DNA from 4 places in the Agrobacterium sp. 16-172Ci genome. Region 1 is predicted to be linked to each of the others. Evidence: riboswitches for the same ligand, from Rfam matches in the RefSeq annotation. Region 1 holds a riboswitch; each other region holds the start of a gene.
The links. A riboswitch is a leader RNA that binds a small molecule or an ion and turns the genes downstream of it on or off. The one in region 1 is predicted to bind cobalamin.
Positions count from the first base shown of each region.

Region 1 (7,081 bases):
CGCCGTGCCGATCTGCAGGGAGGAATAGGGCGGCTCGAATGTCGCTTCGAAAGGCCCCTCGGTGAGAGCCTGTGCGGTCTCGACCGCCTTTGCCATGATGCCGGTCATCAGATGAATGGCGTTCACGCCCTGATCCGGCCGCGAGGAATGGCCGGAGCGGCCGCGAATGGTGATGCGTGCGGCGGCCTTACCCTTGTGGGCGCGCACGGCGCGCAGATTGCTCGGTTCGCCGATGATTGCGCCCGCCGGTTTTGCGCATAGTTCCGGCAAGCGGGCGATGAGATGCGGAACGCCACGGCAGCCCGCCTCCTCGTCATAGGAAAAGGCGATGTGAACGGGCCGCTTCAGCGCCATGCGTGAAAATGCCGGTGCTGCGGCGAGAACCGTGGCCAGAAACCCTTTCATGTCGGTGGTTCCGCGTCCGTAGAGACGCTCGCCTTCGGTTGCCAGCGTAAAGGGATCGGAGGACCATTCCGGCTCACCGGCAGGCACCACATCCATATGGCCGGAAAGGATGTATCCGCTGGCATCGGTCGGGCCGAAGCTGGCGAAGAGATTGGCGCGGTCGCCTTCCGGGCCGGCAAGCAGCGATACTTTTGCGCCGTGGCTTTCCAGATAATTGGCGATCCATCCGGCGATGTCGCCATTGGCGGTTCCGACCACCGACGGGAAGCCGACAAGACGCTCCAGAATGTCGATTGCGTTCATGGCTGTCTCCGTCGCTTCAACGCCGAAAAGCTTAGAGCGGCCTGCGGCGTTTATCTGCTGAAATACGGGTGATTTCAGTAGATTGTTGTGTCCTTCCAGCGCTTTCGGAAAATTCCTGCTGGCGAGGCTGGTTATCTTCGGATGTCGTGAGCTGGGCTGCCGGGATCTAGGTTCCGCGCCGGAGGGAATGAGAGCCGTTTGTCATGGAGCTGCTCAAAGTCGATAGTTTCGAGTTGCGGACAGTGGATATCGCCGATGTGGAGGCCGATCATCTGCATGCTTTGTCCATGGCTGTCGGATGGCGATATCACGCGAACGAATGGTGTTTCCTGCGGCAGTGCGGGGTCGGCCTTGTCGCGCTTGACGAGATCGATCGTGTTGTCGCAACGGCAATGCTGTTTCCTTATGATGAGGCTTTCGCGACGGTCGGCATGGTCATCGTTTCCCCCCGTTTGCATGGGCAGGGCGTTGCACCATGGCTGGTGGGCCAACTCATTGCTGGCTACCCTGACGCCGCCCTGCGGTTGAACGCCACGGAAGCCTCGCGACGGCTTTTCGCACGGCTGGGTTTTGCCGGAGATACGGAGAAAGTACATCTCCTGCGCGGCAAGGCACGTTGCCCTGCCGAGATGCAGACGCTTGGAAGAAAGCAGAGAATCGAGCCGCTGTCCTGGGATCATTTGTCCGCCGTGGTGGATCTGGATCGGGCGGCTTTCGGTGTTTCGCGCCGGGGCGTCCTGCAACGCCTTGTTCAGGAAAATACGGGTTACGGCCTGTTCGAGGCCGATCGTCTTGCCGCCTTTGCATTGCGGCGTGCGGCGGGGCGGGGCCATATTGTCGGCCCGGTCATCGCCGGTGACGAGGCGGATGCGATTGCGTTGGTGAGGCGACATTTTTCCGATCTCGACGATCAGCTTGTCCGTCTCGATACCGTGCGGGATAGCGGTCTTCTGACCGAGTTTCTGACGCAATCCGGGCTGGTGGGTATCGAAACGCTCACCGTCATGTCGAAAGGCGCGCTGCAACCGGCAGGCTCCGGTTCCGCAAAGATTTTCGCCCTGGCAAGCCCGTCTTTGTGCTGAGGTGCGGCACTATCGCAATTGACGCCCCGCCTCTTGCCCCTTATGTGAGAAAGCGACGGTTCCTGCAGCCGAAAGGCGAAGGGATTAATAGGGAACATGGTGCGGGCGATCTTTTTCGCCCAATGCCGTGGCTGCCCCCGCAACTGTAAGCGGATTGTCGTTCATCCCCGTGACGCTTCAAGGCGTTATGCCACTGTATTCTCCAGAATGCGGGAAGGCAGATGAGTGACGCAAATCCGTGAGCCAGGAGACCTGCCGTCGAAATATAAACCATCGTTACGGGCGGGGAAGCCCGGAGGAGGAGATTGTAATGTTATTTCATAACATTTCGTTTGCGTCCTATTGCCGTTCTCCGTACAAGACGTCCCGCTGTTGCTGCGCGTTCTGACGCCTGCTGCTCTGGAATAAGATTTACTTTCGACTGGAGAACACATGTTTCATTCTAGACGCCTGCCGGTCCATGCCGGTTTTCTGGCCGCGGCGCTTGCGGCTTTGCCTGTCGCCGGCGCCAATGCTGCCGAAACCACTTATCCCCTGACGATCAACAGCTGCGGTCAGGAGATCACCTTCAAGCAGGCGCCCGCCCGCACCGTGTCCGTCGGCCAGAGCACGACCGAGGTTCTTTACCTCCTCGGCCTCGCCGACAAGGTGGTCGGCACGGCGCTGTGGATCGGTCCGGTTCTGAAGGGCTACGAAGAGGCCAATGCCAGGGTCGAGCGTCTGGCTGACAATGATCCGAGCTTCGAGGCGGTCATCGGCAAGAATCCGGACCTCGTGACGACGCAGTTCCAGTGGCAGATCGGTCCGGAAGGCGTTGTCGGAACACCGGCGCAATTCGCCGAGCTTGGCGTTCCCGTTTATACCTCGCCCGCCGATTGCATGGGCAAGGACAACTCCGGCGGCGGCGACGGCGTGCGCAACACCGTCTTCACCATGGATCTGATCTACCAGGAAATCCGCGATCTCGCCAAAATCTTCAACGTGCAGGATCGCGGTGAAGAGGTCGTTGCCGACCTGAAGAAGCGTGAAGAAGCCGCCCGCGCCAAGATCGCCTCGGCAAATGGCAAGCTTTCGGCCGTCTTCTGGTTCTCCAGCGCCGAGCTGGATATCGATCCCTATGTGGCTGGACGCAATGGCGCTCCCGGCTACATCATGTCCGCGCTGGGCTTAAAGAACGTCATCGAAAGCGATGAAGAATGGCCGACCGTCGGCTGGGAAACCATCGCCAAGGCAAATCCGTCCATCATCGTTGCCGGCAAGATGGATCGCCGCCGTTTCCCGGCTGACGATGTCGCCGTCAAGCTGAAGTTCCTCGCCACCGATCCCGTGGCCAGCATCATGCCCGCCGTCAAGGAAGGTCATGTGTTCGAGATGGATGCGCAGGCGATGAACCCGACCATTCGCACCATTGAAGGCATCGAAACGCTGGCCGAGGCGATTTCGGCTGCCGGCCTCGCGAAGTGAACGGTCTTTCCATCCATCTCGGCAGAGTAGGGCTGGCTTTTGCTGCGCTCGCACTGCTGCTCGTCGCGCTGATGGCCGGGGCGGCCATCGGCGAGACCGCCATTCCTTTCGACGTCGTGGCGAAAACAATCGCCAACCGCGTCTTCCATGCGGCCTATCCGCTGGAGCCGCTGGATGAGGGCATCGTCTGGAGTTATCGTCTCAGCCGCGCGGTCGTCGCCGCCTGTTGCGGCGCTTCTTTGGCGCTGGCCGGGGCGGTGCTGCAATCGCTTCTGCGCAATCCGCTTGCCGATCCTTATATTCTCGGCATTTCCGCTGGCGCCTCCACCGGTGCCGTCGCTGTCGCGCTGCTTGGCTTCGGAGCGGGGTTCCTGACGATGCCGGCCGGGGCGCTTATTGGTGCCTTCGTTGCGTTTTCGCTGGTCAGTCTTCTGGCGGTGCGGGCGGGACACGGCAACAGCGCCATCATTCTTGCCGGGGTGGCCGGGTCGCAGCTGTTTAATGCCATGACCTCTTTCATCGTCACCAAATCCGCCAATGCAGAACAGGCGCGCGGCATCATGTTCTGGCTGCTGGGCAACCTCTCCGGGGTGCGCTGGCCGGATGTCTGGCTGGCGCTGCCGGTCAGTCTTGCGGGACTTGCGGTGTGTCTCTGGTATGCTCGGGCGCTCGATGCCTTCGCCTTCGGCGGTCAGGCTGCTGCCTCGCTCGGCATTCCGGTGCGCTGGGTCTATGCGGTGCTGATCTCCGTTTCGGCGATCATGACGGCTGCGATGGTGTCGCTGGTGGGCTCCATCGGCTTCGTGGGCCTCGTCATTCCGCATGCCGCGCGCATCTTCGTCGGCGTTCGCCATGGCATATTGCTGCCGGTAACGGCGCTGACCGGCGCGGTTTTCATGATCGTCGCGGATATTCTCTCTCGCATTGTCATTCCGGGGCAGGTGCTGCCCATCGGCGTCATCACCGCGCTCGTCGGCGCGCCCGCCTTTGCCTTCATCCTTGGGCAGAAGAGGGGGCGTTCATGAAATTATCCGCCCACGACCTGCATTTCCATGCCGGCAATATCGATATTGTGCGTGGGGTCTCGCTCGATGTCGGTTCGGGTGAGTTTCTCGGCATCATCGGACCGAACGGTTCCGGCAAAAGCACACTGCTTTCCATGCTGGCAGGCATTCGCAAGCCGCGCCGGGGGCACGTTACGCTCGGGGATGAGCCGCTTGCCTCATTGGGACGGCGAGACCTTGCCCGCCGGCTTGCCTTCGTGGAGCAGCAGGCCGAAACTACCGAACGGATCACCGCACGGCAGGCGGTGGAGCTTGGGCGCACGCCCTATCTCGGGCCGCTTTCCGCTTGGTCGCAGCAGGATGACGCCATTGTTGATGCAGCACTTGCCAATGTCGATATGGCCGATAAGGCGGAGCGCAACTGGCACCATCTTTCCGGCGGCGAACGCCAGCGCCTGCATATCGCCCGCGCATTGACGCAGGAGCCGCATATCCTGCTTCTGGACGAACCGACCAACCACCTCGACATAGGCCACCAGATCGGCCTGCTCGATCTGGTGCGCCGGCAGGGCCTGACCGTTGTGGCGGCGCTGCACGATCTCAATCACGCCGCCATGTTCTGTGACCGGGTCGCCATCATGCATCGGGGCGAGATGATTGCGGTCGGTCCGCCGCGCGAGGTTCTGACACCAGCGAGAATAGCCGCCGTCTTCGGGGTGGAATGCGTTGTCACCACGGATGAGGGCGGCTTTTCCCATATTCGTTTTCTGCCGGCCCACGGGCGGGCCGAGCATGCAAGGAAAGTACTGGCACGATGATGAAGTTGCTGAATTTTGCCGGGATTGCCGTGGCGATTAGCATGGGTTTTCCCTTTCATGCTTCCGCCGAGACCTTCGAGGTGAAAATGCTGAACCGGGGAGAAAAAGGCCCGATGGTGTTCGAACCCGACTTTCTGGAAATCGCCCCCGGCGACCGTGTGCGCTTCGTGCCCACCCACAAGAGCCACAATGCCGCGACCATTGACGGCATGATCCCTGAAGGTGTCGAAGGCTTCAAAAGCCGGATCAACGATGAATTCGAGACCGGTTTCGAAAAACCGGGCTTTTACGGCATCAAATGCTCGCCGCATTACGGCATGGGCATGGTCATGCTGATCAAGGTCGGCGAGGCGACCCTGCCGCAAAGCTACCGGACGGTGGATGTGCCCGGCCGGGCGAAGCCGCGCTTGGAGGAATTATTCGAGCGGGCGGGAAAATGAGGTGTCGGCGGAAGTCTTGAGAGGCGGTTCAGATCGTCCGGAAGGGTGCTTGCAAAGTCCGCAGACCTTCCCTCCGTCATGCTCGGGCCTGTCCCGAGCATCTGCAACCGATTGATTTTACGACACGTTGGCAGATCCTCGGGACAAGCCCGAGGATGACGTAGTATATGCGGATAGTGAAGGCGGCTATGGTTTCCCTCACGCCTTTCCGGAAACATCCGGCTTCACTGCGCACACAGCATAACGATGCTGCAGCCCGCGCAGAATGCCTTTCAAAAGGCTGAAATTTTTCGCCTGGGCGCGGTGAATGGCCTGAAGCTCCTGATCGATTGCCACAGGTTCGAAGCCGGTCGCACGCAACAGCGCCGCGACATCGCCAGCCCTTGCGCCCTTCGAAAAATAGACGCGGGAAAGAATGCTGTTGAAGGTGTTTTCCGGATCCGCCGGCTTGTGCGGCTGGTCCGGTTTGACGAGGCCGATGCTTTCGAGACCGGCCGCCAGTTTCTTCACCAGTTTTTCGCGCCAGCCGGTGTTCACGAAATCGCCGTCGACGATCAGAAGCCGTCCGCCCGGTTTCAGAACGCGGAACCATTCGGCGAAGCTTGCCTGCGGGTCCACCAGCGTCCAGACCAGATGACGGGTGATGATGACATCGGCGCTTTCATCCGGCTCCATCGTGTTTTCGGCATCGCCGACGAAAAAGCGGATGCTGCGGCCACGGCTTTTCGCTTTTTCACGGGCAAGCGCCAGCATGGTTTCCGACCAGTCCATGCCGGTGACCTGAAAACCGAGATCGTCCATCAGGTGCGAGATGACGCCGGTGCCGCTGGCAAGATCGAGCGCCCTGCGGCCTTCTCCGCGGCCGAGATGTTTCAGGATAAGCGCGTGCCAGGCCTCGCGCTCGTCTTCGGAAAAAATTTCATGTCCGGGGGAAAGGTCGAAAGTCGCGGCGCGGCCGGACCAGTAGGATTTGATTTCGTCTCTTAGACTGTCGTTTTTGCCATATTGGATTGTGTCGATCATCGGTCTTCAACTCATGTACCGGTCAGTTAAGAATGGCTCTAAAACATAAATGTTGACTAGTACAGTCAGAAAATAATACAGCCGCGCCAGTCAACACTGGAGAGCAATATCCGATGCGCATCTCAGCCAAATCTGCGGCACTTGCCCTTGGCCTTCTCGTATCCGCCGCATGGCCGGCATTCGCCGAAAAGGTCACCGTCAAGGATGTGACGGGCCGCGATGTCGAAGTGAATGTGCCGGTATCGCACGTCATCCTCGGTGAAGGCCGCCAGATTTATTTCCTGGCTGCACTCGACAAGGAAAACCCTTTCCAGCACGTGGTTGGCTGGCGCGACGATCTGGCGAAAGCCGACCCGGAAACCTATGCTGCCTATCTCGCCAAGTATCCGGAGATCGCCAAGCTGCCGACTTTCGGCGGCATGAAGGACGGCACTTTCGACATAGAACAGGCTGTTGCCCTGAAGCCTGACGTGATCCTGATGAATATCGACGCCAAGACGGCGACCGAAGAAGCGGGCTATATCGAAAAGCTCGCCAAGGTC
Region 1 is NZ_JBNWBW010000015.1:10,797-17,877, forward strand. Features, by position in the region: gene argE (acetylornithine deacetylase) at 1-708, opposite strand, end outside; gene ACQZ40_RS14570 (GNAT family N-acetyltransferase) at 912-1,790, shown strand; cobalamin riboswitch at 1,830-2,064, shown strand; gene ACQZ40_RS14575 (ABC transporter substrate-binding protein) at 2,223-3,254, shown strand; gene ACQZ40_RS14580 (FecCD family ABC transporter permease) at 3,251-4,279, shown strand; gene ACQZ40_RS14585 (ABC transporter ATP-binding protein) at 4,276-5,076, shown strand; gene ACQZ40_RS14590 (pseudoazurin) at 5,073-5,516, shown strand; gene ACQZ40_RS14595 (class I SAM-dependent methyltransferase) at 5,715-6,539, opposite strand; partial or broken gene ACQZ40_RS14600 (ABC transporter substrate-binding protein) at 6,653-7,081, shown strand, end outside.

Region 2 (7,081 bases), on a different contig from region 1:
GGGCGTCCTGAACGACGTCGCCCATACCGGCAATTCGCTGGCGTCCCACAAGGCTTATGCCGTCTATAGCGGCGAGTCGCTCTACCGCGACCAGCCGAAAGCGGTCAGCGATGGCGGCATCATCACGGCCGCCGGCAGCGCGCCGGTCAGTTTCGCTGTGGAAATCCTGAAACACCTCGGCCTCTTTGGTCCGGAAGCCGAGGCGGAACTTCAGGTTTTTGCGGCGGAGCATCGCTGAGGCATAGCCGCCTCGGTTGTTTGCGCTCCCTCTACTCCCGTCATTCCCGCCTTGAGCCGGAATCCAGCCGACGCGCGTCTGCGCGGTGAAAAGAGTCCTTTCAGCCCAATGACTTGGGCTGGCTGGATCCCGGCTCAAGGCCGGGATGACGGACGTGAAAACGGCAATGATTATCGCCGATCAAGTACGCGACAAACACGCGCCGCATGATCGCCGTTCTCCCCGGCAATCGCACGGCGAATATCGCGGCTGTTCAGATGCAGGCTGCGGCCGGAGGGTGAATTCGAGCGTTTTATCTTGCTGAGCGCCGCAGCGATAAAAGCGGCCTCGTGCTCATGAAAACAGGCGATAGCCGCCTCGCGATCCGGGGTCGCCCCAAGAACCGCCTTGAAGGCAAGGCGGTGCACGGCGCAGAAAGCGCCGTGACCGGGGACGGCAAAACGCAGCGCATCGAGTTCCTCACTCCATTCCGCTGCGTCCTGCATAGTCTCAAGCCGACTGGAAGCGCTTCAGGAAAAACGCGCTCAACGTTCCGAGCAAAGCCCAGAAAACGAAGCTAGTCACGGTGGCGGCGACGATGAACTGACGCTCCAGCGGCAGCGGCGCCAGCGCATGTTCGCCTTCCGGCGGCAAGGGTGCGCCGACCACATGCGGTGCGACGATCAGCACCAGCGCCAATACGATGGCCCAGGGTTCGCGGCGGAACGCGATCAGCGCGATGCCGCCCGCGGTTGCGGCAACCGTCGCAAGCCACCAGATTTGCCGCGCCTCAAGTGCGGCGGCCGGGCTGCCCGGCAGTTCCGGCGGCAGGCCGATCATCGGCGCCAGCATGACGGCGGCAAAACCGGCAACGCCCCAGAGAAGGCCTTCGCGCCAGCCGCCATTCGTGCCACGCAGCGAAATCAGGCCGGTCAGCACCAGCGCATAACCGATGGCAGTCAGCACATTGGCGGCGACGGTGTAGGCGGTGCGCTCGAAGCCATCGGCCGGAGCCCAGGCCTCGTCATTGTGCTCATGGGCGGGAACGGCAGCACCGGGGGCCGGCGCATCATGGCTGTGGGCCGCTTCGCCGGCGCTTTCATAGGTTTCCGCCTGAAGGATGAGCGGCGTCGTGCCGAAAGCCTGCATGGCCGAAACGGCGAAACCGCCGAGGATGCCGACGAGAACGGCGGTAAAGACGATATTGCGAAAAGACGACATGCCGTTCCCCTCAATGGCAGGGGAAGGCATTGGCATGACGCGTGTCATGCGCGGCGTTGTGAACGGCTTCCACATGGGAAAAGCCGACAAAACCGACAACGAACAGGCCAAGCACGATCGCCGTCAGCGATTGCGCGAAGCTGGTTGTTTTTGCGGAAACGGCGGCGTTGGCCGTATTCTGGTTGATGGACATGGTGACCCCTCTCCGGCGCGACCCCGCGCCTTTGGACGCGGCCGGACGGCAAAAGGCCATCGAGCCGCTACGATACACTTCACCACGGGGATACGAGACTGACACAGGGAAGCGTCGATCCCGCCACCCTGAAATTCCGCTCTTCCGGACACCCCGCCGGCATGGATATTTCCGCGATGGCAGGTCTCCTGGCTTACGGGTCAAAACCTGAAACACCTTCCCGGCATCACCCTCTCTGGAAACCCTTGGGTTCCCGGCGAGATGGCTTGCCAGTGGCATTTCGTTTCAGGCTCTCCGCTCACAGTTGCGGGGGCAGCCACGAATGAGGATTTCTCCCTATCGTGTTCCCTTTTCACCTTCCGGAACGCCCGGAAGGAACCATCACAGGATTGTTATCCGATGGGCGGGGTCGGGAGTCAATGGTGGGCCTGATTTCGAACTGCACGCCGTCGCCTCCACCTCCGTCACCCCGGACTAGATCCGGGGTCCAGCGCGATCAAGTCCTTGATCGCGAGAGACTCTTCTCACGGCGCAGACGCGCCGTGGCTGGATGCCGGATCTGGTCCGGCATGACGGCTGAGGGTTACCGCGACGGTATGGCCTTCAGATAGGCGGCAATTGCATCGCGGTCTTCAGGCGTCAGATGCGCCATGTTCTGCTGCACTTTGACCATGGAGCCGCCGACGCTGTCGAATTCCGGGGTGAAGCCGTTTTCCAGATAGCTGGCAATATCGGCCTCGGCCCAGCTGCCGATGCTTTGCGAGCCGGGGGTAATGTCGGGAATGCGGCCCTCGCCTTCCGGGTTGGGACCGCCCGCCAGCCATTTGTCTTTCACGAAACCGCCAAGCGCGTTGCGCGGTGTGTGGCATTCGCCGCAATGGCCCGGCCCTTCCACCAGATATTGGCCGCGCAGCAATTCAGCATTGGCATTGGCAAGCTCCACGCGGGGCCGCGCTGCGGGGTCGAAATAAAGGAATTTCCAGCCGCCCAGCGCCATGCGCAGATTGAAGGGGAACGGCAATTCGTGATCCGGCGCATCGTTCTGGCTGGCCGGCAGGGCCTTCAGATAACCGAAGAGATCGTTGATGTCCTTCTGCGTCATGCGGGCATAGGAGGCATAGGGAAAGGACGGGTAGAGATGTTCGCCGTTCCTGCCCACACCGCGCGTCATCGCATCGCCGAATTCCGCCAGCGTCCAGCCGCCGATGCCATGCTGCGGATCGGAGGAAATATTGGGGACATGGAAGGTGCCGAAGGGGCTTTTCAGCGCCTGCCCGCCCGAAAGCGTCAATAGCGCCTCGCCTTTCGCATCGGGCGCGGCATGGCAGCTTGCGCAGCCGCCCGCCCAGAACAGCGTTTCGCCATTGGCCAGATCCGGTTCGCCCAGGCTGACCCAGTGGCTGGGCGCCTGCCGCTGAGGCGCGGTGACCCAGGCGAATATGCCGTAGCCCGCAATGGCCGCGACGACGGCCCCGCCCACGAGTTTCGTCCAGATGGAGGACATGCCCCTCTCCCCATTCTCACCTGACCCGGTCAGATGTCTTTCGTGCCTGAGAAAACGCCGCCGGTAAGCGGCGTTTCCAAAGTGCTGCGATTATTTCTTCAGACGATAGGTCTGGTGGCAGGTGCCGCAATCGGCGCCCAGCGTCTTCATGGCGGTGGCGACGCCCGCCTGATCGGTGGGGAGATTGGCGAGAACCATGTCCGCATCCGTGCCGAGCTTGGCGGCCTTGGCCTTGAAGTCGTCGAAATTTTCCCAGATGGCGGGGGCAGCGGCACTGCCGGTCTCGGTGCCGGCGGGGAACTGGTCCGGGAAAGCCTTGGCGTTGGTGCTGATGGTGGTCACGGCAGTCTTGACGGTATCGGCGTCGAAGGGCTTTTCGCCCTTGGAGATGGCGGCGAGCGAACCCATCGCCCCACCGATCTGCTTCATCATGCCTTCACGTTTTTCGACTTCGCCGGCAGCGTAGACCGCTCCGGCGCAAAGACAGCCGAACAGCATGGCCGCGGTAATGGTTTTCAGTTTCATGCAACTCTCCTTGATTCCGGCCGGGACACCGGGCGCTAGATGGAACGGCGCGAGGATGCCCTTTCCGGATGGCGAAAAGAAGTCACATTGCGGTGAATTCCATCGTGAAAACAGAAGCCTAAGACAGGGCCTCCCACAGTGTCAGCAGCGCTGCGGCAATCAGCATGAAACCGGCGGCGCGGCCGATGAAGATCGTGGCGGCGGGCGAAGAAACCAGCCATGCCCGGCTTTTATCCGCCGTCAGCGCCAGCGCGCCGTAAACCGTGAACTGCGTGACCGCCACCATCGCGCCCATCACCAGCCCCTGCATCCAGATCGGGCCATAGGCCGGTTTGAGGAATTGCGGATAAATCGCCATCATGAACAGATAGGCCTTCGGGTTGGAAAGGCAGGTCAGCACCGCCCGCCAGAAGGCTTTTCTGACCGAAGCGCTCGCCTGCGCCTCATCGCCGTTCACGACAATCGCGCTGCGCATCAGGCCGATGCCGATCCAGATCATATAGACGGCGCCGAAAACCAGGAGCGGCAGGAACAGCGACGGCATCCAGGCGGCCAACATGCCGACGCCCAGGGCGCCGTAAAGCGAATGCACGATGCCGCCGGCGCTCATGCCGCTTGCAGCGGAAAGGCCGGTTCTCTTGCCGCCCGTCAGTGCGCTTGCCAGCACGAACAGCATGTCCATGCCCGGCAGGATGATGATGCCGAACAGGACCAGAAAGAAAAGCCAGAGATTTTCGGCGTAACTCATGTCAGTATCTCCCAAAACGGTTCACGACACATTCGGGAAATCCCATGTTTCTCAATGTGTTTCTCCGTTTATAGGAGAAGCCAACTGACAGCGTTGTGTCAGTTGCGTGGGAAAATCCACCGGGAAAACGGCAATGCGCAAGGCGTCGAGACTGTTCGAGATCATCCAGATTCTGCGGGTGGCGCGCAGGCCTGTCACCGCGCAGACGATTGCCGAGGCGCTGGAAGTGACGGTGCGCTCTGTCTATCGCGACATAGCAGCGCTTCAGACCATGCGCGTGCCCATCGAAGGGGAACGCGGCGTCGGTTATATCCTGCGTCCCGGCTTCAACCTGCCGCCGCTGATGTTTTCCATCGAAGAGACGGAGGCGATCGTGCTGGCGCTCGCCATGGTGGCCCGCACCGGCGATAGCGAGTTGCGGCAGGCGGCAAGGCAGGTCAGCGACAAGATTGCCGCCTCCCTGCCCGAACCACTGTCGAAAACCCTCTCCGCCAATGCCCTGCATGCCTGGGGCAGCATCGCGCCCTCCCCCGCCGGCGTCGATCTTGCGACGGTCCGGCGGGCGGTGCGCGACGAGGAGAAGCTGGAGATCACCTATCGCGATGAAGCCGGCGCGCAAACGCAGCGGCGGGTTCGGCCGATTGCGGTGATCTATTATTCGGAGACGGTGAATATCGTCGCCTGGTGCGAATTGCGGCAGGCGATTCGCAATTTCCGTTCGGACCGGGTGCTGAGCTGCGAAACGACCGGCAGCTTCTTCAAGCTGGAAGGCGAAAAGCTGCGGCAATTGTGGATGAGCGGCTGGCAGAGCAACCAGCCGCCAATCCCCTATTCACAGCCGTAAAAGGCGATCCTCCTCGCGCCCAAAACCGCGAATGACGATCCGGTCGGCAAAGACATCGGCAATCGCGAAGGTGTTCTGGTCGGGCGTATCGACCATGCCCTTGAAGTTCACGAAGTGGGTATTGCCCAGCACACCGTAATTGCCCTCGTGATTATGGCCATTGAACCACGCGACGACCGAGGGGTGGGAGCCGAGAAGCTCAAGGATGCGAGGCGCGTCCCACATATTGTGGGCGTTTTCGGGATAGACAGGATAGTGGCAGAGAACGATCACTTTTTCGCCTGCCGCATCCGCCCTTTGCAGAACGGCCCGCAGCCATTCGAACTGCTCGTCGCTGAGCGAGGCGTTCCAGTCCTGCGCATTGATTGCGCCGGCATCCGCAAGGTGCTTCAACCGATCTGCGGCAAGCGCCCGACGCGGATCGCCGGGCGGCGGCGCGAAAAGGCTGACCTCATTGCCGTCAAGCACGACGAAGCGGATGTCGCCGATGGAAAAATCATGCCAGGGGGCGGACATGCCGAGGCGGGCGTGGATAGTCGGCAAATGCTCGGCGGCGACGGCGAAATCGTGATTGCCCGGCAGCAGCACCGAGCGGTGGCGAAGCCCGTCGTAAACGGCAAGGATCGCATTGAAGTTTTCGAAGCCGCGATCGATGATATCGCCGAGCGTCACGACGAAGGCGAGGTCCTCGCGGTTGAAGGCGTCGACCGCGTCTGCGAGCTTTTTCGGGCTCTCGGCATAATAACGACCCATCTCGGGGCGCGGAGCGGCATCGGCATATTGGGGATCGGCGACAATGCCGAAGGAGAAGAGAGGCGTGGTTTTTTCAGTCATGATGCGCCGCGATAAACCCGGCGGATGACAGGCTTGTGACAATAAAATCCGACAGGCCGCACCGCCCTATCACAAATGCAAAACACCCGGCTTGAAGCCGGGCGTCTCAAGTGTGTGGCTATTTCCACTGTCGTCATGCTCGGGCCTGTCCCGAGCATCTGTCACGTCGCGTTTTGAGAGACGGAGCAGATCCTCGGCACAAGGCCGAGGATGACGTCGCGCGGGAGGAGGCTGCTTCGATGAGCAACCACGCATTCCGCGCAAGCCTTACTTGGCGGCGGCTTCGTAACGCTCCAGGACGTAGTCCCAGTTGATGAGGTTATCGACGAAGGCTTCGAGGTACTTCGGACGCAGGTTGCGGTAGTCGATGTAGTAGGAGTGTTCCCAGACATCGACGCCGAGGATGGGATCGGCACCATGAACCAGCGGGTTTTCGCCGTTCGGGGTCTTGGAGATTTCAAGCTTGCCGTTCTTGACGGAGAGCCATGCCCAGCCGGAGCCGAACTGCGTGGTGCCGGCAGCGATGAAATCGGCCTTGAACTTGTCGTAACCGCCGAGATCGGAGGCGAATGCCTGCTCGAGCTTGCCAGGCAGCTTGTTGCCGCCGCCGCCCTTCTTCATCCACTTCCAGAAATGGACGTGGTTGTAATGCTGGGCAGCATTGTTGAAGAGACCGGCATTGGTGCCAAAGGACTTCTTCACGACTTCTTCGAGCGACAGGTCGGAAAGACCTGCTTCGGCCGCCAGCTTGTTGCCGTTGTCGACATATGCCTTGTGGTGCTTGTCGTGATGGAACTCGAGCGTCTCGCGCGACATGTAGGGTGCAAGCGCGTCGTAGTCGTAGGGGAGTTCGGGAAGTTCGAAGGCCATGGTTTTTACTCCTTTTTGCAGCGGGTTACCGCTCCTAGAAACCGTGTGAGCGGACCATAGGAGCGAACCTCTGTTTGGGCAACCTGCGAAATATCAAAATGTTCCGACAAAAGAGAAAATTCCTC
Region 2 is NZ_JBNWBW010000011.1:120,916-127,996, forward strand. Features, by position in the region: gene ACQZ40_RS12690 (type 1 glutamine amidotransferase family protein) at 1-238, shown strand, start outside; gene ACQZ40_RS12695 (hypothetical protein) at 409-723, opposite strand; gene ACQZ40_RS12700 (CbtA family protein) at 728-1,438, opposite strand; gene ACQZ40_RS12705 (CbtB domain-containing protein) at 1,449-1,631, opposite strand; cobalamin riboswitch at 1,793-2,029, opposite strand; gene ACQZ40_RS12710 (c-type cytochrome) at 2,215-3,135, opposite strand; gene ACQZ40_RS12715 (c-type cytochrome) at 3,226-3,660, opposite strand; gene ACQZ40_RS12720 (LysE family translocator) at 3,779-4,408, opposite strand; gene ACQZ40_RS12725 (helix-turn-helix transcriptional regulator) at 4,542-5,252, shown strand; gene ACQZ40_RS12730 (metallophosphoesterase) at 5,241-6,086, opposite strand; gene ACQZ40_RS12735 (superoxide dismutase) at 6,354-6,956, opposite strand.
Region 2: another riboswitch for cobalamin. It lies ahead of ACQZ40_RS12705 (CbtB domain-containing protein); the one in region 1 lies ahead of ACQZ40_RS14575 (ABC transporter substrate-binding protein).

Region 3 (7,081 bases), on a different contig from region 1:
TCAACGTCAAGCGCATGCTGACCACCGTTTACACGCTGTCGGGTCTCATCTGCGCCTTCGCCGGCTGGGCCTTGATCGGCCGCATCGGCTCGGTTTCGCCGACAGCCGGTCAATTCGCCAATATCGAATCCATCACTGCGGTGGTTATCGGCGGCCTTTCGCTGTTCGGTGGACGTGGCTCCATCATGGGCATGATCTTCGGCGCCCTGATCGTCGGCGTCTTTTCGCTCGGCCTCAGGCTTATCGGAACAGACCCGCAATGGACCTATCTGTTGATCGGCGTCCTCATCATCATGGCTGTCGCAATCGACCAGTGGATCAGAAAGGTAGCAGGCTGATGGCAAAAGAACCCATTCTCACAGCACGCAATCTCGTCAAGCGCTATGGTCGTGTGACCGCCCTCGACCATGCCGATTTCGATCTCTATCCGGGCGAAATCCTGGCGGTGATCGGCGATAACGGCGCTGGCAAATCTTCTCTCATCAAGGCGATTTCCGGTGCGGTGACACCCGATGAAGGGGAAATCCGGCTGGAAGGCCAGCCCGTGCAGTTCCGCTCGCCGATAGAGGCGCGCAAGGCTGGCATAGAGACGGTCTATCAGAACCTCGCGTTGTCGCCGGCGCTTTCCATAGCCGACAATATGTTTCTCGGCCGCGAAATCCGTAAACCCGGCATTCAGGGCAGCCTCTTCCGCGCCCTTGACCGCCCGGCCATGGAAAAATTCGCCCGGGAGAAACTGTCGGAACTCGGCCTGATGACGATCCAGAACATCAATCAGGCGGTGGAAACCCTCTCCGGGGGTCAGCGTCAGGGTGTGGCGGTGGCGCGTGCAGCCGCCTTCGGCTCCAAGGTCGTTATCCTCGACGAGCCGACGGCAGCACTCGGCGTGAAGGAAAGCCGGCGTGTTCTGGAGCTTATTCTGGACGTGCGTTCGCGCGGCCTGCCGATCGTCCTCATCTCGCACAACATGCCGCATGTCTTCGAGGTTGCGGATCGCATCCATATCCACCGGCTCGGCAAGCGCCTGTGCGTTATCAATCCGAAGGACTACTCCATGTCCGACGCCGTCGCCTTCATGACCGGCGCCAAGGAAGCGCCGAAGGAAACGCTTGCCGCATGACGCTGAAGCTTGAAACCATCGCCGAAGACGTTCTTCGGCGGGCAGAAGGTAGATCCCGTTTTATCGTCGCTATTGCCGGTCCCCCTGGGGCCGGCAAATCCACGCTGGCGGATGCCCTTTGTGATGCTTTGCTGGCACGGGGCGAAACGGCCGCCGTGCTGCCCATGGACGGCTTCCATATGGACAATGGCATCCTTGAAGGGCGCGGGCTGCTGCCGCGAAAGGGCGCACCCGAAACCTTCGACGTGCGCGGTTTCCTCGATATCGTCTCCGCCGTCCGCAGGGGCGGGCAGGAGGTGCTTGTTCCGGTTTTCGACCGTTCCCGTGAAATCGCCATAGCGTCCGCCCGGGCGATTGCGCCGGAAACACGCTTTATCCTTGCTGAAGGCAATTATCTGCTGCTGGACGAGGCGCCGTGGACAACTCTTTCCAAAAGCTTCGACCTCACCGTTTTTGTAGGGCCGTCCGTCGACGTGCTTGAGGAGAGGCTACGGAAAAGGTGGCAGGGCTATGGTCTCGACGAGGCTGCGATCCACGCCAAACTTTTCGAAAACGATCTTCCGAACGGAAAAAGGGTGATCGAAAACGCCCGTCCCGCCGATATTCATATCGACATCTGGGAATAGACTAACGCATTTTCTGTTTGAGCGTCGGCGCGCTCGTGCCGTTAAGCCTTTGTTGACCATGTGTTGAATCTTTTTGATCCACAGGGTGGGGCTTTTGTGTGTCTATTCATTGACGCGAAAATTTCCTCATATACTATATGTGGTGTTCGAGGTTCTTCCGATTCGCAAGGGTTGGGAGCTAAGACGGGAATTCGGTGCGTAACGCCATCATGGTGGAGCAAGGCCGAAACTGCCCCCGCAACTGTAAGCGGTGAGCATCGTTCCGATTTGGGTCACTGGAGCCGAAAGCTTCGGGAAGGCCGGAATAGATGTTGTGACCCGCAAGTCAGGAGACCTGCCTTGAGCGCAAACGTCCACGGGCGGGGTGTCCGGAGGAAGGTGTATGACGCAAATGATTTGCGTGCGCCCTTTTCTGCCCCCTCCAGAACAAGCTTCGGGGTGAAGTCATGCCAGTGCATTTGTTTGAGTTGCTGCGCTCGTCGGCGTAGAGAGCGATTTTACGCGGCTAGAGCCGCGCACGCCCACCTTAATGACAGATCCATCGCCGCCCGATTGCGATTGCAATCGGCAATGTTGAGCCGTGTCCGAAACCGGCTTCGAGAGAGGAAATTATGACCGTCACCGTTTACAGCAAGCCCGCCTGCGTCCAGTGCACTGCCACTTACCGCGCCCTCGACCGCATCGGTGTCTCCTATGAGATCATCGATATTTCCGAAGATGCGGATGCGCTCGATCATGTCCGTGGCCTCGGCTATATGCAGGTGCCCGTGGTCGTCGCCGGTGAGCGCCATTGGGCGGGTTTCCGGCCGGATATGATCGGCTCGATCAGCTGAGGTGGAGGGGCGATGGGCCTGATCGTCTATTATTCCAGCCGCTCTGAAAACACCCATCGTTTCCTTCTGAAACTGGGACGGCGTCTGTTTCGCCTGCCGCTCGGCGCGGAGGACGACGTACCGCATGTGTCGGAGCCCTATGTGCTGGTCACACCCACCTATGGGGGGGGGGGCACCAAAGGGGCCGTGCCGAAACCGGTCATCCGGTTCTTGAACGAGCCCTCCAACCGAAACCTCATTCGCGGCGTTATCGCGGCGGGAAACACGAATTTTGGCGCAGCTTTCGCATCCGCCGGAGATATCGTCTCGCGCAAATGCGCCGTGCCGTTTCTCTATCGCTTCGAGCTTCTTGGCACGGAGGAAGATGTCGCCAACGTCAAACATGGATTGGAACGATTTTGGACACGCTGACCTCAAGCGCCATGCGCAAGGACGCCAAACAGCCGGCAACAGCAACCCAGAAACCGCTCGATGCGGCTCTGGACTACCACGCGCTGAACGCGATGCTGAACCTTTACGATGAGAACGGAAAGATCCAGCTCGACAAGGATCGCCTTGCCGCCCGGCAATATTTCCTCCAGCACGTCAACCAGAACACCGTGTTTTTCCATAACCTTCGGGAAAAGCTAGATTATCTGGTGACGGAGGGATATTACGAGCAGGAGGTGCTGGACCAGTATTCCTTCAATTTCGTCCGCGACCTCTATGACGAGGCCTATGCCCGGAAATTCCGCTTTCCGACCTTTCTCGGCGCCTTCAAATATTACACCTCCTACACGCTGAAGACCTTCGACGGAAAACGTTATCTGGAGCGTTACGAGGATCGCGTCTGCATGGTGGCGCTGGCCCTTGCGCGCGGTGATGAGCAGCTTGCGCGCAATCTGGTCGATGAAATCATTTCAGGCCGCTTCCAGCCGGCAACGCCGACATTCCTCAACGCCGGCAAGAAGAGCCGCGGTGAGCTGGTTTCATGTTTTCTGCTGCGTGTGGAAGACAATATGGAAAGCATCGGCCGCTCCATCAATTCGGCCCTGCAGCTTTCCAAGCGCGGCGGCGGCGTGGCGCTGTCCTTGACCAATATTCGCGAATTCGGCGCGCCGATCAAACAGATCGAAAACCAGTCGTCCGGCGTTATTCCCGTCATGAAGCTGCTGGAAGACAGTTTTTCCTACGCCAACCAGCTTGGTGCGCGTCAGGGTGCCGGCGCGGTCTATCTGCATGCTCACCATCCGGATATCATGCGCTTCCTCGACACCAAGCGCGAAAATGCCGACGAGAAAATCCGCATCAAGACCCTGTCACTCGGCGTGGTGATCCCCGACATCACCTTCGAACTCGCCCGCAACAACGAGGATATGTATCTGTTTTCGCCCTATGATGTGGAGCGGGTCTATGGCGTGCCGTTGACCGAGATTTCGGTCACCGAAAAATACCAGGAAATGGTCGCCGATAGCCGCATCCGCAAGAAGAAGATCAAGGCGCGCGAATTCTTCCAGGTGATCGCCGAAATCCAGTTCGAGAGCGGTTACCCCTACATCATGTTTGAAGATACGGTGAACCGCGCCAATCCGGTTGCCGGCCGCATCAGCATGAGCAATCTCTGCTCGGAAATCCTGCAGGTCAGCGAGGCAAGCGAATTTAATGCCGATCTTTCCTATAGCCATATGGGCAAGGATATCTCCTGCAATCTCGGCTCGCTGAACATCGCCTCGGCGATGGATTCGGCCGATTTCGGCAAGACCATCGAGACCTCCATCCGTGCGCTGACGGCGGTGTCGGATATGAGCCATATTTCCTCCGTTCCTTCGGTGGAAAAGGGCAATGATGCCAGCCACGCCATCGGGCTAGGCCAGATGAACCTGCACGGCTATCTGGCGCGCGAACGCATCTTCTACGGCTCCGAAGAAGGCGTCGATTTCACCAATATCTATTTCTACACCGTCACCTATCACGCCATCCGCGCCAGCAACCGGCTGGCGGTGGAAAGGGGCCAGAGCTTCAAGGGCTTTGAGAACTCCAAATATGCCTCGGGTGAATATTTCGACAAATATACCGACCGGGAATGGTTGCCTGCGACGGAAAAGGTCCGTGAGCTGTTCGAAAAAGCCGGTATCGCCATTCCGACGCAGGAGGACTGGAAGGCTTTGAAGCAGGACGTCATGGCGTCAGGTCTCTATAACCAGAACCTTCAGGCCGTACCGCCCACCGGTTCGATCTCCTATATCAACCACTCCACTTCCTCCATTCATCCGATCGTCTCGAAGATCGAAATCCGCAAAGAGGGCAAGATCGGCCGCGTTTATTACCCGGCTTCCTATCTCTCGAACGACAATCTCGAATATTATCAGGACGCCTATGAAATCGGCCCGGAAAAGATCATAGACACCTATGCAGCCGCGACCCAGCATGTCGATCAGGGCCTGTCGCTGACGCTGTTCTTCCGCGATACGGCAACGACGCGCGATATCAACCGGGCGCAGATCTACGCCTGGAAGAAGGGCATCAAGACCATCTACTACATCCGTTTGCGCCAGATGGCGCTGGAAGGCACGCAGGTTCAGGGCTGCGTTTCCTGCACGCTCTGAATTGAGGACAAGACAATGAATATCGCCGTAAAACCCGTGTCCCGCATTCGTGCGGTCAACTGGAACCGCATCGAGGACGACAAGGACCTCGAAGTCTGGAACCGCCTGACCTCGAATTTCTGGCTGCCGGAAAAGGTGCCGCTCTCCAATGACATCCCCTCCTGGGGAACGCTGAAGCCGGAAGAGCAGAAACTGACAATCCGTGTCTTCACCGGCCTGACATTGCTCGACACCATCCAGAACGGTGTCGGCGCCGTGCGCCTGATGGCGGATTCGGCAACGCCGCATGAGGAGGCGGTGCTTTCCAACATCTCCTTCATGGAGGCCGTGCACGCCCGCTCCTATTCCTCGATCTTCTCGACGCTGTGCCTCACCCCTGACGTTGACGACGCCTATCGCTGGTCGGAGGAAAACGAATTTCTGCAGCGTAAATCCGCGCTCATCATGCGGGAATATGACAGCGGCGATCCGTTGAAGAAAAAAATCGCCAGCGTGTTTCTGGAAAGTTTCCTGTTCTATTCCGGCTTCTATCTGCCGATGTTCTGGTCAAGCCGCGCCAAGCTCACCAATACGGCGGATTTGATCCGCCTCATCATCCGCGATGAGGCCGTGCATGGCTATTATATCGGCTACAAGTTCCAGCGGGCGCTGGAGCGTCTCAGCGAAACGCAGAGACAGGAGATCAAGGATTTCGCCTTCGATCTCCTGCTCGAACTTTACGACAATGAGGCGAAATATACCGAAGACCTTTATGACGGCGTCGGCCTGACGGAGGACGTCAAGCAGTTCCTGCATTACAACGCCAACAAAGCCCTGATGAATCTGGGTTATGAGGCGCTGTTTCCGGCCGAGGCCTGCCGGGTTAACCCCGCGATCCTTTCGGCGCTCTCGCCCAATGCCGATGAGAACCACGACTTCTTTTCCGGTTCCGGCTCCTCTTATGTCATCGGCAAGGCGGTTGCGACCGAAGACGAAGACTGGGATTTCTGAAACCGGCTTGTCGGAAGGACCCGCAAAACTATTGCGGGTTCACCACCTGGCTCGCAAGGCGGAAGGGGCTGGAGACAGTGGCGCCGATCGCATCGAAAACGAAGGCTCCGGCACTGTTGATATCGCCCCCGCGCCTGCTTGCCTCCAGCTGCGGCACCATGGAGGCCAGCGCCGCGTAGCGGTCGTGGTTGAGCGGGTCCGACGCCTTCAGATTGGAGATGTCGACGAATTGCACGCCCTCCTTGAGAGCGGCTTCCTGCACTTGGCGGTCAGTCACATCCAGCGCACCGATACGGGTAACGTCGGCGCCAAGGATGGAAGAGGCTTTCAGCGCACGGTCATCCTTGGAAACGAGAACGGTGAGCGGCGGGCTGAGCCGGCCGACAACCTCGATCTGCTTGCGGAAGACATCGGCGTCAATATCAGGCGCAGCCAGCACCACCTGCAGCTTGGCGATGACATCGTTTCTGCCCTGGAAACGCAATTGCCGCAGCGCCTCCATGACCAGCCAGCCGCCCATGCTGTGACCGAACACGACGACGCTCTTCTTAGGGGTCTGCCGGGTGAGATCGATCAACATCGCGGCGAGCGCATCGCGTGAAAAAGTCGCGGACTCCTTGTCGGCCACATAACCGGCGACGGAGGCTTGCGACGGCCAGGAAAAGACCAGCGGCACGCCGTTCATATTGGCATCCGCCGCCATCTGCGCCGCGCGGAACAGGGCTTCCTGATAGCTGTAATTATAGCCGTGCACGAAAAGTGCGATCTGCTTGCCGGAGCGGGCTATGTCGCCAAGATCGGCATTAAAGCGCGTCTTCGTCAGCATATCGGCCCTGGTGACGACGAAGTCTTTGTTCGGGTCCGGCTTGCCGCTGGCCCATTCGATTTTCCCGCTTTTATGGGTTGGCGGAATGGAAATATCGAAAC
Region 3 is NZ_JBNWBW010000038.1:20,357-27,437, reverse strand. Features, by position in the region: gene ACQZ40_RS24250 (ABC transporter permease) at 1-338, shown strand, start outside; gene ACQZ40_RS24245 (ATP-binding cassette domain-containing protein) at 338-1,120, shown strand; gene ACQZ40_RS24240 (nucleoside triphosphate hydrolase) at 1,117-1,746, shown strand; cobalamin riboswitch at 1,879-2,102, shown strand; gene nrdH (glutaredoxin-like protein NrdH) at 2,358-2,579, shown strand; gene nrdI (class Ib ribonucleoside-diphosphate reductase assembly flavoprotein NrdI) at 2,592-2,990, shown strand; gene nrdE (class 1b ribonucleoside-diphosphate reductase subunit alpha) at 2,978-5,164, shown strand; gene nrdF (class 1b ribonucleoside-diphosphate reductase subunit beta) at 5,180-6,154, shown strand; gene ACQZ40_RS24215 (alpha/beta hydrolase) at 6,183-7,081, opposite strand, start outside.
Region 3: another riboswitch for cobalamin. It lies ahead of nrdH (glutaredoxin-like protein NrdH); the one in region 1 lies ahead of ACQZ40_RS14575 (ABC transporter substrate-binding protein).

Region 4 (7,081 bases), on a different contig from region 1:
CAACGTTCTCTGCTTCCCCTATATCTTCCGCGGCGCGCTGGATTGCGGCGCAACCACGATCAACGAGGAAATGAAGATGGCCGCCGTGCAGGCCATCGCCGAACTCGCGCGTGAGGAAGTTTCAGAAGTGGCCGCAAAGGCCTATAGCGGCGAAACGCCGGTCTTCGGCCCGAACTACCTCATCCCCTCGCCCTTCGATCCGCGGCTCATCCTGCGCATTGCGCCAGCCGTTGCCCGTGCTGCGGCCGCAAGCGGTGTCGCCGCCCGGCCGATCACCGATTTCGAAGCCTATCTCGACCAGCTGAACCGTTTCGTCTGGCGTTCCGGCTTCATCATGAAACCGGTCTTCAATGCCGCGAAAGCCGCCGAAAAGAAGCGCATCATCTTTGCCGAAGGCGAAGACGAGCGCGTGCTGCGCGCCGCCCAGGTGCTGCTGGAAGAAGGCACCGGCATCCCGATCCTCATCGGCCGCCCGCAGATCATCGAAACGCGCCTGAAGCGCTTCGGCCTGCGCATCCGCCCACATACGGATTTCGCGGTGGTCAATCCGGAAGACGATCCGCGCTACCGCGACTATGTCGATGACTATTTCGCCCTTGTCGGTCGCGTCGGTATCAACCCGGAAGCAGCCCGCACCATCGTGCGCACCAACACGACCGTCATCGGCGCGCTGTCGGTGAAGCGCGGCGAAGCGGATGCGCTGATCTGCGGCCTCGAAGGCCGTTACGACCGCCACCTGCGCGACGTCAACCAGATCATCGGCAAGCAGGAAGGCGTGCGTTCCTTCGCGGGCCTCAGCCTGCTCATCACCCAGCAGGGTGCGCTGTTCCTCACCGATACTTTCGTGAATTACGACCCGACCTCCGAGGAAGTGGCGGAAATGGCCATTCTCGCGGCCAAGGAAATCCGCCGCTTCGGCATCACGCCGAAGATCGCCCTCGCCAGCCATTCCAATTTCGGCTCGCGCGATTCCGAAAGCGCCCGCAAGATGCGCCGCGCCCTGAAGATCGTGCAGGAAGCCGCACCGGAACTGGAAGTGGATGGCGAAATGCAGGGCGGTTCGGCCCTTTCGGAAGCGCTGCGCAAGCGTGCCATGCCGAACAGCGTGCTGACGGGCGAAGCGAACCTTCTGGTTTTCCCGAACCTCGATGCCGCCAACATCACGCTCGGCGTCACCCGCACCTTGACGGAAGGCCTGCATGTCGGCCCGATCCTGCTCGGCACGGCCCTGCCCGCCCATATCCTGTCGCCCAGCGTCACCTCGCGCGGCGTGGTCAACATGGCGGCGTTTGCCGTGGTGCAGGCCTCGCATCCTTCGGTGTGATAGAGGCCGCATTAACGCAATTTTGAACAGGCTGTTGCCGCATTGCGGCAACAGCTTATGTTATCTTCCCGAAACACGGATGTCGTGAAGTATAACGCCCCTGCCACCAGCCGGGGACATCGAACGGATCGAACAATTGACCCGCCGCAGCCGCATCATCGGCCTCCTGCTTCCCCTTGTTTTCCTCGCCCCGGCCGCCGCCTTCGCGGATCAGGTCTGCGATACGCTTTATGCGCAATTGCGCGAACCGCCCCGCGTCGTCGGCAATACGGCCGAGGTGCGGCGTTATGCCAATGCGCTCGCCCGCCAGAACATCGTCATCCGCAAGATCAGGAACGACCTGCGCGGCTACGGCTGCTCATCCGGCAGCGTCATCGTCTATGGCAATCCCAATGCCGGTATCTGCGCCGAGATCGGCGATGCGCTGGCGGAAGCGGAAAGCGAGCGCGACGCCATCATCCGTGACCGCGACGACGCCATGGCGGCCGCGCGTGACAACGACGGCGACATCAGGCGGCAGCGCATTCTCGCCGCCCTCGATGCCAATGGCTGCAACACCATGCCACAAACGGAAACACAATTACCTCCGCCTCCGGATGTGACGCGTTATCCCGACGCTTTTCGGCAGAATGGCCCGCAGAACGACGATGAGCCGGGACAGGCGGGGCTTTCGCCCTACCCCAACGCTGCCGCCGAGGGTGGGCTTCGCACACTCTGCGTGCGCACCTGCGACGGCTCGTTTTTCCCCATCGCGTCCAATGCCTCGCCGCTTGATTTTCGCGCCCAGGCGGAGCAGTGCGAGAAAATGTGTCCGGGCACCGAGACGGAGCTTTATTTCCATTCCATGACGGATCAGGAAACCGCCGACATGGTGTCTGCGGAAACAGGCAAGCCCTACAGGGACCTGCCAACCGCCTTCGCCTACAGGAACGCCACGGCAAAAGCGCCGGGCTGCGCCTGCAACATGGCCGCCTATCACAAGGAAATGCAAAAGCAGGAAGAGGCCGCCCGGCCGCAGCCCGAAAAACCCTATTCCGGCATCACCACCATTCCATCACTGCAAGGTGACAAGGCTGAGAAACCCACCGAACAGCGACAGGCCGCCAAGCCGCCGGAACAGCCCGTTCCCGAACGCGACTATGACCCCAACGACAGCCGCGTCCGCGTCATAGGCCCTAAATTCCTGCCCGACCAGACAGGCCGTATCGACCTGAAGAACCCGGCATTGAAGGGTATACAGCCGCAGCAGTGACATACATCGCGGAGCGAGCGCGCGCCCCTTGCTTCTTCTCCCCAAGGGGGAGAAGTCCGCGGCAGCGGGATGAGGGGGCGAGCTCTCCGTATACCGCTAGCGTTGCCCCCTCATCCGACCCTTCGGGCCACCTTCTCCCCGACGGGGAGAAGAAATACGCGGCGACGTCCCGCCTTATTCACAGGTCTCCGCTTCTATACCCCGCCCCAGCGGTTACGAAACACCAGTTCCTCCAGCGGCACGCGCTGCCGCCAGCCCTTCACCGCCAGTTCCGGCTCGTTATAGAGCGCATCGACACGGCCGAGGCAAAGCCACGCGACGATTTCGATATGGCCGGGAATATCGAGAATGGTGCGAATGTCGCTATCGTGGAAAATGCTGACCCAGCCGACACCGATGCCTTCGGCGCGTGCCGCGAGCCAGAGATTCTGGATGGCGCAGACGGTGGAATAGACATCCGTGCGCGGATTATGGGTGCGGCCCAGCACCACCTTGCCGCCGCGCGTCGGATCGCAGGTGACGCAGATGCTGAGCGGCGCCTTGCGGATGCCTTCAAGCTTGAGACTGCGATAAAGCGCCTGCTGCTCGCCCGTGAACATCGCCGCCGCCTCCTCATTGGCGCGGCTGAAAGCCACGAAGGCCGACTGACGGATCGCGCCATCGGTGATGAGGGTGAAATTCCACGGCTGCATGAAACCGACCGAGGGCGCGGAATGGGCCGCCTTCAAAAGACGCTCCACCAGATCGTCCGGCAGCGGGTCCGGCAGGAACTGGTCGCGCACATCACGACGGGTCTCGATGGCGCGGTAAATCGCCTCGCGTTCCTCACCGGAAAACGGGCGGGCGGGCGAGAGCGCGTGATCGAACGAACTGGCGCCGGGCGGATTGTTTACGGACGAATCGGCTGGCATCGTTTATCCCCAACAATGCGAAGGCCGGGCGCAAATGCGCACCCCGCCTCGACAACAACCTGCCGCCGTCCGCGCGGTTCGGTCTATCCCGTCAGGCCGGTCTTCTGACTAGGCTTCATCCGCCCTTTTCGCCTTCCCGAATTGCTTCAGTGGCTTTAAAAAAGAACGTCCGCCTCACAGCGCTGGGCACGTTCCGGTCTTTCACCGGATTCCCGATTCTCCCGCCGCAAGGGCAGGCACCTGACAGGCAAGCTATGGGCAAAAAAGTTTGCGAATGCAAGCATCCTGCCGGTGGTGCGGCAATGTGGCCCGCCTCACCCCCATCATTCCACCGGAAAATACCGGACATAAGCGAACTCATCCCCATCCGGTGACCAGTTGGGCGAATTCATCGTTCCCTGCCCGCCGAAAAGTTCGAATAGCGTCTCGACATTGCCGCCATCCATATCCATCAGCCGCACCCGCACATCGAGATCGCGCGGATGGTCGAAAACGTCGCCGTCATAGGAAATGAACACCACCTTGTCTCCCTTGGGAGACGGGTGCGGAAACCAGTCGCCATAGGGACTGTCGGTAATGCGCTCGACGGCGGAGCCATCCACCCGCACGCGCCAGATCTGCATTCGCCCGGTGCGGCTGGAATTGAAATAGATCCACTCGCCGTCAGGCGAATAATCCGGCCCGTCATTGCGGCCCTCGCCATGGGTCAGCCGCGTCTCGACGCCGCTTGTTATATCCATCGAATAGATATCGAAGACCTGATCGCGAATGCCGCAATAGGCAAAACCTTTCCCATCCGGCGACCAGCCATGCCAGTAAGAGGGAAGATTTTTCGTCATCAACCGCGGCGCGCCGCCCGTCGAGGCCATGAGATAGATGGCGCTCTTGCCAAATTCCACCTTATCGGAAATGGCGTAGAGCGATCCATCCGGCGAAATACCGTGATCATTGTTGCAGAGCGTGGCAAAGCCGGTATCGACCTTCTCCGGCGCGATATCACCGGCAAGAGACAGGCGGTAAAGCAGACCTTCGCTGTTCAGCAGCAGATATTTTCCATCCGGCGACCAGTTCGGCGCTTCGAAGAGATCAGGCGTCTGCCACACCACCCGCATCTGCCGGGTGCGGATGTTGAAGATTTCGATGGAGCTGCGCATTCTGCCTCCCGGGCGTGTCCGTGTGTCGTTCAAAGCGCCCGGCAATGCAGACATTCCGTTTGCATCCACCATCGCCTCGATTATGATCCTAGGGCGGCAGGCACCGTCCTGCAAATTCAAACCGGAAAAAACGCCAGCGCTCCGGCACCGTCCGTGACCCTTGCCGTTTCTCCTAAAACCGAGGTTCCGCGATGAATACCATCGCCGATCACGGCATCCGCTTCGGCCGGATCGCCGCAATGCTTCCTGTCAAAAATATCGAAAAAGCCCATGACTTTTATGTCGGTGTGCTGGGCTTCACAAAAACCTTCGAAAACGGCACTCCCGTCGGCTTCATGATCCTCAAACAGGGCAATGCCGAATTGCACTTGACATTGCAGCCCACACATAAGGCAGCGCCCTTCAACGTGGCGCATATGATGGTGAGCGATGTCGATGCGCTTCACGCACTTTGCAAGAGTGAGGGCTTGCGCATCATCAAGGGCCTGCAGGACAAGGATTACGGCCTACGCGCCTTTGTGTTTGAGGACCCGGATGGCAACCGCATCGATGTGGGGCAGGCTATTTAAGACAAGTGAACGGCGCGGGGTTTTCTCCGCGCCGCTTGTTTAATGTTGTGGAACGAGCGCATGCCCCTTGTTTCTTCTCCCCGCCGGGGAGAAGTCCGCGGTAGCGGGATGAGGGGGCAAGGGTAGTGAGTTACGGCAACGTTGCCCCCTCATCCGACCCTTCGGGCCACCTTCTCCCCGGCGGGGAGAAGAAACGAGCGGCAACGCCGGGCAAAACATCCGCTACCAGCGTCTTCCTTCAATCACCGATCCCGAAACCGGTTGGTGATCGGATAACGCCTGTCACGCCCAAAGTTCTTCTTGGTGATCTTCACCCCCGGGGCCGATTGCCGGCGCTTGTATTCGGCGAGATAGAGCAGATGCTCCACCCGGTGCACGGTCGCCACATCATGACCGCGCGCCAGAATTTCCTCGACCGACATTTCCTTCTCGACAAGGCATTCCAGAATATCGTCCAGCACCGGATAGGGCGGCAGCGAATCCTGGTCGGTCTGGTTGGGGCGCAATTCGGCCGACGGGGCCTTGGAAATGATATTGGCCGGGATCACTTCGCCGGAAGGGCCGAGCGCGCCCGGCGGCACATGGGCGTTGCGCCAGCTGGAAATGGCATAGACCTGCATCTTGTAGAGGTCCTTGATGGGGTTGAAACCGCCATTCATGTCGCCGTAGAGCGTGGCATAACCCACCGACATTTCCGACTTGTTGCCCGTCGTCACCACCATGGAGCCGAACTTGTTCGAGACGGCCATCAAAATCGTGCCACGCGTGCGGCTCTGCAGGTTTTCCTCGGTAATGCCCTCTTCCGTGCCTTCGAAGAGATCGGAAAGCGCCGAGAGGAATCCTTCCACCGGCTCGACGATCGGCACGATGTCGTAACGGCAGCCCAGCGCCTTGGCGCAATCGGCCGCATCCTTCAGCGATTCTTCCGAAGTATAACGGTAAGGCAGCATGATGCAGCGCACCCGCTCCTCGCCCAGCGCATCGACGGCAAGGGCGGCACAGATCGCCGAATCGATGCCGCCGGAAAGGCCGAGAACCACGCTCTTGAAGCCGTTCTTGTTGACGTAATCACGGAAGCCCAGCATGCAGGCGCGGTAATCCGCCTCCTCGCCTTCGGGAATCTTCGAGAAAGGTCCGCTGTCGCAATGCCAGCCGTCTGCCGTGCGTTTCCAGTCGGTGACGGCAAGTGTGGCCTCGAACTGGCTCATCTGGAAGGCAAGCGTCTTATCGGCATTGAAGCCGAAGCTTGCACCGTCGAACACCAGCTCATCCTGCCCGCCCAGCTGGTTGGCGAAGACGAGAGGCAGGCCGCTTTCGATAACCTGCCGCAGCGCCACCTGATGCCGCACATCCAGCTTGCCGCGATAATAGGGCGAACCGTTCGGCACCAGCAGGATTTCCGCCCCGCTTTCGGCCAGCGTCTCGCAGACACCCATATCGTTCCAGATTTCCTCGCAGATCGGAATACCGATCCTGACCCCACGGAAATTATAGGGACCGGAAATCGATCCTTCGGAGAAAACGCGTTTTTCGTCGAATTCGCCGTAATTGGGCAGGTCGATCTTGTCGCGCAGCGCGATGATCTTGCCGCCATCCAGAAGCGCCACGGAATTGTGCCGGCCCGCCTCACCCTGTCGCGGAAAACCGATAACGACGCCCGGCCCGCCATCGGCAGTTTCCGCCGCCAGCTCTTCCACGGCTTTCAGGCATGCTTTCAGGAAAGCTGGCTTCAGCACCAGATCTTCCGGCGGATAGCCTGATATGAACAGCTCGGTCAGAAGCAGAAGATCGGCGCCCTGCGTCGCCGCATCGACCCTTGCCTCGCGCGCCTTGGCGAGATTGCCCGCCACGTCGCCAACGGTGGGATTGAA
Region 4 is NZ_JBNWBW010000043.1:9,270-16,350, forward strand. Features, by position in the region: gene ACQZ40_RS24845 (NADP-dependent malic enzyme) at 1-1,324, shown strand, start outside; gene ACQZ40_RS24850 (DUF2865 domain-containing protein) at 1,461-2,576, shown strand; gene bluB (5,6-dimethylbenzimidazole synthase) at 2,771-3,487, opposite strand; cobalamin riboswitch at 3,565-3,746, opposite strand; gene ACQZ40_RS24860 (TolB family protein) at 3,811-4,641, opposite strand; gene ACQZ40_RS24865 (glyoxalase superfamily protein) at 4,833-5,210, shown strand; gene ACQZ40_RS24870 (NAD+ synthase) at 5,453-7,081, opposite strand, start outside.
Region 4: another riboswitch for cobalamin. It lies ahead of bluB (5,6-dimethylbenzimidazole synthase); the one in region 1 lies ahead of ACQZ40_RS14575 (ABC transporter substrate-binding protein).